One region of the Streptococcus sp. HMSC065E03 genome, then DNA from elsewhere that is predicted to be linked to it. Evidence: predicted binding sites of a transcription regulator. Region 1 holds the regulator's gene; the other holds the start of a gene.
What was found. The regulator Rex, encoded in region 1, represses fermentation and respiration genes when NADH is low (regulators of the CRP and FNR family bind a similar motif). The targets are predictions, from matches to a motif close to TTGTGAANTANTTCACAA.

Region 1 (4,192 bases):
TCAAATGCAACTTTAAGAAAATAAAGCCCGAGACAGAAATGTCTGGGCTTTTTCTATGTAGGAAGCTAGGAGAAATTCTTGTAAAATTGTAAGAGATTGGTAATATAATGTAAGGAACTTGTCATAATATTAAGGGAAAATCAGTATATAATAAAGGGGAAAGAGTATGATAAGGAGGTAGAATAGTGACAAAAGAGCGAATTTATCATCTCTTGCATCATTTCTATAATCTCTTAGTAAACGATTTTCCACGAAATGGTTTAATTACGAAAGGAATCTATGAAGTAGAGCAGGTCTACCAAGCTTTAGAGGCCATTCCTCAGAGCCAGGAGTACTTGATTCGCTGTGAAATTCAACAGTTTTTAAAAGAGCTTGAACAAGTTCAAACAGGTTACCAGATCCGCTTTAATAAAGATGAAGTCTTAGTGTTAGATGATTTGAAGGAAGAAATCGCCTGTAAATAATGCAAGGTCGTCGTTTTCTCTATTTATTACGAATTAATAAGTGAGGAGGAAATTATGTACGACATATCATTTATTGAACCATCTTTGCTTCCTAGAGAACGTTTGGTTTCTGAAGGGGTAGATAAGCTGAGTCATCAAGAATTGCTATCCATTCTCTTACGGACAGGTAATAAGAAAAAAAGCGTTTATGAGATTGCACAAGGTCTTTTGAGTTCGGTTAATAGTTTAAAGGAGTTAAGTCAATTAACCCTAGAGGAGCTACAGGAAATCTCAGGTATTGGCCGGGTGAAGGCCATCGAACTTCAGGCTGTTATTGAGTTTGGACGAAGGATTCATAAAGATGAACTAATGAGTTCCGAACAAATCATGAGTAGTCAGAAATTGGCCCATAAAATTCAACAGGAAATTGGCCATAAAAAGCAGGAGCACCTAGTTGCCCTTTATTTGAATACCCAAAATGAAATTATTCATCAACAGACGATCTTTATTGGAACAGTGAATCGAAGTATCGCGGAGCCGCGTGAAATCCTGCATTATGCACTGAAGCACATGGCAACCTCCATTATCTTGGCTCACAATCATCCATCTGGTGCTGTGTTCCCCAGTAAAAATGATGATGAAGTCACTCAGCGAGTCTTAGAGGCCTGTGAAGTAATGGGGTTGACCCTATTGGATCATTTGATTGTATCCGAAGAAAACTACTATAGTTATCGAGAAGAAACGGATTATTTGGTATAAAAAAGGTTGGAACCTTCTTGTTCCAACCTTTTTGTTGTTGAAGTATAAGTCTTTATTCTTCGTTTTTACGCATAAAATAAAGAAGTGTTTGCAATTCACTAGTAAGATCGACATATTGGACAACAACCTCTTTAGGAACTGTCAGATGGACTGGAGAAAAGCTTAGAATTCCTTTGACACCAGCATCTACTAAAAGACTAGCAACTTCTTGAGCCTTAACACTTGGAACAGTTAGAATGGCTGTTTGAATGCCTTCTTTTTTGAGATTCTCTTTGATCGTAGAAATCCCATAAATGGGGATCCCATCCTTACTTTTGGTATTAATCAGTTCATGATCATCTACATCAAAAGCCATGACAATTTTCATTTTATTTCGCTCATGGAAACGGTAATTAAGAAGGGCGCTTCCCATATTTCCGATCCCAACAATAGCGACATTAGTAATAGCATTGTCATTTAAAAGATCTGCAAAGAAGTTCATCAGTTTTTTTACATCATAACCAAATCCACGTCTTCCCAATTCACCAAAATAAGAAAAATCTCTGCGAACAGTAGCAGAGTCAATCCCAATTGCATCCGCAATTTGCTTGGAATTGGCGCGCTCTATTTTTTCAGAGTTAAAGCGTTTAAAAATGCGGTAGTAGAGCGATAAGCGTTTTGCTGTTGCGCGTGGAATTGGAGTATTTTTATCATGTTTCACAATATCACAACCTTTCCCTCTTATTGTATAGGAAGATTGTGAAAAAATCAACTATCTTGAACGGTTTTTCAAAAATATTTTTGTCTAAAGAAAAAGCTGATGGTGATGGGAGAGTTCCATCACCATCAGCTTAGTTTTCAGCTTGCTCTACCTTTTCCAAAAAAGCATAGAGCCCATCGACTCTCCCCTTATAGGGGAGTTTTTCACCCTTGTATTCAATGGAAACAATTGAGTAAGAGTCAGGCAGGGTTACACAGCCTGAAAATGCTAGGATGCAGGCTGCAAGGTCGGGATAAGTAGTCATTCGTTCTACTTGGTAAGCGTCGATATAAGTTAGGGTTACCATATTAGACCTCTGTTTTGTTGAAAATTTCTCTTTCGACAAGACTATCCATTAGGAAATAAAATTTTTGTTGGATAATGTCATTTTCTGGATTTTTAAAGATATTCACCAGACGAAGTCCAGACTTATCTGTAATATTGATTTTAAAACCTGTGAGGTCTTTGTTGAAGATAATTTTAAGCAAGAAGCCTTCACCGCTATTTGGAACAGCTTCGAGCAAACGATTTAACTCGTAATTTCCAACTTTTGTAACAGCAAATGTATTGTCACGTAAGGTATATTTTTTAACATTTGGGTGTAGACTATAGGTATATTTGCAGTCTTTCAATGAAACACTTGTTTCAAAAGCCATATTGTTCTCCTATGATAAAATTTCTTTAAGTTTTGAGAGGAAGTCTTGAACCTCCTCTACGGTATTGAGTTCTGAAAAACTAATTCGAAGGGATTCTTTTAGGCGTGAGCTATCTTTTCCATAGAGCGCCTCAAGGACATGGCTGGGTTGAACTGTACCGGCGGTACAAGCAGAACCTGTAGAGACAGAAATTCCAGCAAGATCGAGTCGCATCAATAATACATCATTTTGGACACCCGGAAAGCCAAGGTTCCAAACAAATGGAAGATGATCGTCATTCGCATTTACGTAGTAGTCGTAGGCTGCTAAACCATTGACTAGTTCCTGGCCAAGTTTTTGAACCTGGTTGAAATTTTCTTCTTGATGAAGTGTAGCTTGCTGAAGCGCAGTTGCCATCCCGACAATAGAAATGAGATTTTCCGTGCTGGCTCTCATCTTACTTTCCTGATCCCCACCATGGATGAGATTATCAAAGTCTGGGACAGCTGCATAAAGGAAACCAACTCCCTTTGGTCCATGGAATTTGTGGGCAGAAGCACTGAGAAAATCAATTCCCAACTCTTCGGGATAGACAGGGACCTTTCCGATTGCTTGGACAGCATCAACGTGAAAGGCAGCTGGATGATCTTTTAAGAGTTCTCCGATTTCTTTAATCGGTAGAAGATCGCCAGTCTCGTTATTGGCAAACATGGTAGAGACAAGAATAGTATCCGGTCTAAGAGCGGCCTTGATATCACTAGCCAGAATGCGTCCAACTCTTGGTTGGACGATCGTAACTTCAAAACCGAAACGTTCTACAAGGTATTCGATGGGTTCTAGAACCGCATGGTGTTCCAAAGCGGTCGTAATGATGTGTTTGCCATCTGCTTGGTGTTTCAAGCAGTAGCCTTTTATAACGGTATTATTACTTTCTGATCCACCTGAGGTGAAGAAAATCCGATTTGGAAGAGTATGGAGTGACTGAGCAATCTGCTCGCGAGATTCTCGGAGAAGTTTACTAGCCATCCGTCCATGAGCATGAAGGCTCGATGGATTTCCAAAAGTGGTCTTCATAGTTTCAGACATTTTATCAATGACTTCAGGTAGAAGGGGAGTTGTTGCGGCATTATCAAAATATATCACATTAAGACCTTATTTCTTGTGGTAGGCAAATAGAGGACTAACAGGTTTTCTTTCTTGAATGCGAACAATAGCTTCAGCGATCAGTTCGCTAGCTGTCAGATAGTTAATATTTTTTGGAGTTGGTCCATTTGGAGCAACAGAATCAGTTACCAAGATTTCTTTGATCGGAGCTTGGTCTAATAACTCGACAGCACCTTTTACAAATAAACCATGGCTTGATACAGCATAAATTTCAGTAGCTCCTTCTCGTTCGACGATTTTCGCAGCTTCTGAGAATGTCTTACCGGTATTGAGGATATCGTCAATCAAGATCGCTTTCTTATCTTTGACATCCCCGATAATATAGCCATAATCACGGTTCGCATCATCTTGCTCGTAATCAATGATCGCAATCGGTGCATCAAGATATTCAGCTAAACTACGAGCTCGTTTGACACCAGAGTTTTTAGGGCTGACGACGACGACATCAGGCC
Region 2 (4,192 bases), on a different contig from region 1:
GAAGGCCATACCTGCGATGGTTGATGCATTGTGCATCTTTTCGCGTGAATGGAAGTCCGCATTCTTGACTGAGCTTTCCAAGTTTTCAAAGACAAGTTTAATAGCTTGAAGAGCAAGACCATCTGTGAAGTCGCTAGCCATTTGTGATACGTAAGCTTCTGTCGCGTGCGTCAAGACGTCCATACCAGTGTCTGCTGCAACAGATCCTGGAACTGTCAATACCAAGGCAGGGTCTACGATGGCAACTGTTGGAGTCAATGAGTAGTCTGCGATTGGGTATTTACGGTTGTTGGCTTTATCAGAGATAACGGCAAATGGAGTTACTTCAGATCCTGTACCAGATGTTGTTGGGATCGCAATAAATTTAGTCTTCTTACCAAGCAATGGGAACTTGAAGGCACGTTTACGGATATCCATGAATTTTTGTACCAAGTCACGGAAGTCCACTTCTGGTTGTTCGTAGAAGAGCCACATAACTTTGGCTGCATCCATTGGTGATCCACCACCGAGAGCAATGATCGTATCTGGTTTGAAGGCACGCATGATCTCTGTACCACGTTCAACAGTTGTGATATCTGGATCTGGTTCTACGTCTGCAAAGATTTGGTAAACCACCTTGTTGCGACGAAGGTCAAGCTGTTCGATGATACGATCAAGGAAACCAAGCTCTACCATAGCGTGGTCTGTAACGATCATGACACGTTCAACGTCACGACATTTTTGTAGGTATTCAATTGAATCACGTTCAAAGTATGTTTTTGAAGGAAGTTTCATCCATTGCATGTTATTTCTCCGGCGTCCGACTTTTTTGATATTCAAGAGGTTGATGGCACTAACGTTGTCCCCAACAGAGTTGCGTCCGTAAGAACCACATCCAAGTGTCAATGATGGCAAGAAGGCATTGTAAACATCCCCGATACCACCGAAAGTCGAAGGAGAGTTGCAGATCACACGAATAGCTTTGACCGCTTTACCAAATTCTTTGGTCAATTCTTCATCAGCAGTATGGATGGCTGCTGAGTGACCAAGACCGTTGAATTCAACCATTTGGCGAGCTTTGTTAATTCCGTCTTCACGGCTTTCAGATTTCAAAACAGCGATGACTGGTGACAATTTTTCACGAGTCAACGGTTCTTTTTCACCAACTTCTTTACATTCTGCCGCAAGGATATTGGTTCCTTCTGGTACAGTGAAGCCAGCTTGTTCAGCGATCCATGCTGCTGGTTTCCCAACGATGTCCGCATTCAATTTCGCACCCGCGCAGTTCTTGCTGTTGGCTTTTACGCCGAAGCAGAACTCTTCAAGAAGGGCTTTTTCTTTTTTGTTAACAAAGTAAGTGTGGTAAGATTTGAATTCTTCAACAAACTCATCGTAGATTTCTTTATCGATGATGACCGCTTGTTCAGACGCACAGACCATACCGTTGTCAAATGATTTAGACATGACGATATCGTGTGCTGCTTGGCGGATGTTGGCTGATTTTTCAACGTAAGCAGGCACGTTTCCGGCACCAACCCCAAGAGCTGGTTTTCCACAAGAATAAGCAGCTTTCACCATGGCGTTACCACCGGTCGCAAGGATCGTAGCAACTCCTTCATGGTTCATAAGGGCACTGGTTGCTTCCATAGAAGGTTGCGTGATCCATTGCACACAGTTTTCAGGAGCTCCTGCTTTAATCGCTGCATCGCGGACGATTTGTGCCGCATGAGCAGATGATTCTTGAGCAGATGGGTGGAAGGCAAATACGATAGGGTTTCGTGTCTTCAAGGAAATCAATGCTTTAAAGATTGCTGTTGAAGTAGGGTTGGTTGTAGGTGTGATCCCGCAGACAACACCGACTGGCTCAGCAATAAGGGTCAAACCAGTGACGTCATCTTCTGAAATGACCCCAACTGTCTTGGTGTGACGCATGTTATTTACTACGTGTTCACAAGCGAACAAGTTCTTCGTCGCCTTGTCTTCAAAGACTCCACGACCAGTTTCTTCATAAGCATGAAGAGCGAGCTCACCGTGAGCGTCAAGAGCAGCTACAGATGCTTTCGCCACAATGTAGTCCACTTGCTCCTGGTTCAATTTGCGCATCTCTTCAAGCGCCACTAGCGCTTTTTGCACCAACTCGTCTACGTGTTTTTCAGCAGCGAGTTTCTTTTCTTCAGGTGAGAGAGTTTTTTTATCAGCCATTTGATGCTTTCCTCCAATGTTTGAAACCCTTATCCTTTTCTAGAACTTTTTCATGTTTTCGGAAATTTTCAAGAATAGTGTAAGAAATTTCGATTTGTTAATTATTTCACAATATAATTGTACTCTATTTTGAGATTTTTGTAAACACTTCCAAGCAACTTTCACAAAGATTTTTTTGAAGTTTGTGAAATTTTTATCAATCTTATTGCTGTGAAAGCAATTATCTAGCAAAATTGTGAAAAAATAATTAAAAAAATTTTTTCTTCACAAAGAGATGTTTTCAATTGATTTTTGTAAGCGTTTTCTTAATCTTACTAAAATAAGCAGCTTTTTACAAGTAAAAAGTTGCTTTTTGTTTTATTTTGTTAGGATTTGTTTTGTTTCAGTTTCAGAGAAGCATTGTTACTTCTTGACCGGACCTTTTTCGGCCTTATCAAGGGCTTCTTTGACTGTTTGAGCATAGAGTTCCCCACCATTGGTTTCCATATTGAAGTGAACAGAGTCTGTTCCCACCCAAATGTTTGGATTTTCAATTGCTACTTGGTACCAGTCCGCAATCGTGATAAAGTCGTATTTCTTAGCTAGTTCCAACTCATAAAGACGCGTTTGAACCGATTCACTGGACTGATCGTTGGCATAGCGACCATCATATGGTGTCACAAGGATCAGGCGACGGCCTTTTGGAAGTTTCTCAACATACTGATCCAGCAATTCTTTGTAGTTACTTACAGTATTGGTTCCTAGGGCAATGACCACATTTTTTAGGAGAACTTTATTGGAGATGTCAGTCTCAAAGACCTTCATTCCATTTTCCAACTGACGGCTCACCACTGCATCAATCTGGATGCCAGGGATGGCTTTAGTCAGGTAGTCCTGCGCTCGCAAGTTAACCGAATCACCGATCATGGTCACACCATTTGAGACGTTATAGTCTGTTGCAGTCGCATTGTCCACCTGCATCCGTGTGACCTGCATTTTGCTGTCTGCTTGATTGAGCCCACTCACTACCAAACTCTCATCAAAAGCTCCGACTGTTGGTGCAAAGGCAGAGATCCCGATCATCAAGAGAGCTAATGGAATCATGAGGTAAAAGATCGGCTTGGTCAAAAAGCTAAGATCCATCTTCATACCAAAGACACGAGGCTCCTTGCCTGCAATGGTTGGCTCCAAAATATAGAAGGACAGAGCCGTTAGAATCAAGGAAACGATCGTCGTCACAAGGGCTGCCATCATATTTCCCAAATGTTGAGAGAAGATGATAAAGAAAGGCCAGTGGAAAAGATAGACACCATAACTGGTATCTGCCAAGAAATTGAGGATGGCTGGTTCTTTTTTATCTGGCGTCTTCTCATGGAGAATGCGGGCCGAAAGAATCATGGCACAAGCTGCGATTGTCGCTGCTAAAAAGCCAAATAGATAGGTCCACAAGCTATCAAATGGCAAGAAAAGACTGAGCACAAACAAGAAGGCAAAGCTTCCACCCAAGACCGATAAGGTCTTTTTCATGCTCCAAGACTGCACCAGCTTTGTAAAGTTCGGGCTGACATTGGCAATCCCTGTCACCGTTGCTAGGCATGATCCCGCAAAGAAGGGGAAGATGTGAGTGAAGCTAGAAAAATAGATGGTAGAGAAATTGGCTGTCAGAAAGGCGCGGATGAACATGGACAAGAAGGTGAAGAGAAAGAGCCCGCTGGATGCTAAGAAGAGCATGCCTCGGTATTTTCCAACCGTCTTAGCTCGCTTAGCCAAGAACCATGCCAAAAGTGCCCAGAGCACATAGTAATGCACTTCTAGAGCCAAACTCCAGGTATGAAGGAAGAGATGCGGAATGAAGTTGCTTTCGTAACTACCACCCGTTGCCATCTCAAAGAAATTAGTCACAAAACCAAAGACCGCCGCAATCTGAGTCCCAATACCAGCCACGTAGTCCCGTTGGACCATAAAGGTAAAGGGCATCACGACCAAGACCATAAAGACAAGGGGTGGTACGATCCGGTAAAAGCGCCGTTTC

Region 2: adhE (bifunctional acetaldehyde-CoA/alcohol dehydrogenase) is a predicted target of Rex. The motif match lies at 2,276-2,293, and genes of this name have one in related genera.

Annotation. Positions count from the first base shown of each region.
Region 1 covers NZ_KV818853.1:131,821-136,012, reverse strand. Annotated here, with positions in the region: gene HMPREF3002_RS07295 (class A sortase) at 1-16, shown strand, start outside; gene HMPREF3002_RS07290 (hypothetical protein) at 186-464, shown strand; gene radC (RadC family protein) at 519-1,202, shown strand; gene HMPREF3002_RS07280 (redox-sensing transcriptional repressor Rex) at 1,255-1,902, opposite strand; gene HMPREF3002_RS07275 (DUF4649 family protein) at 2,033-2,248, opposite strand; gene HMPREF3002_RS07270 (DUF1831 domain-containing protein) at 2,250-2,597, opposite strand; gene HMPREF3002_RS07265 (cysteine desulfurase family protein) at 2,607-3,719, opposite strand; gene HMPREF3002_RS07260 (ribose-phosphate diphosphokinase) at 3,729-4,192, opposite strand, start outside.
Region 2 covers NZ_KV818854.1:45,490-49,681, reverse strand. Annotated here, with positions in the region: gene adhE (bifunctional acetaldehyde-CoA/alcohol dehydrogenase) at 1-2,181, opposite strand, end outside; gene HMPREF3002_RS10085 (acyltransferase family protein) at 2,584-4,192, opposite strand, start outside.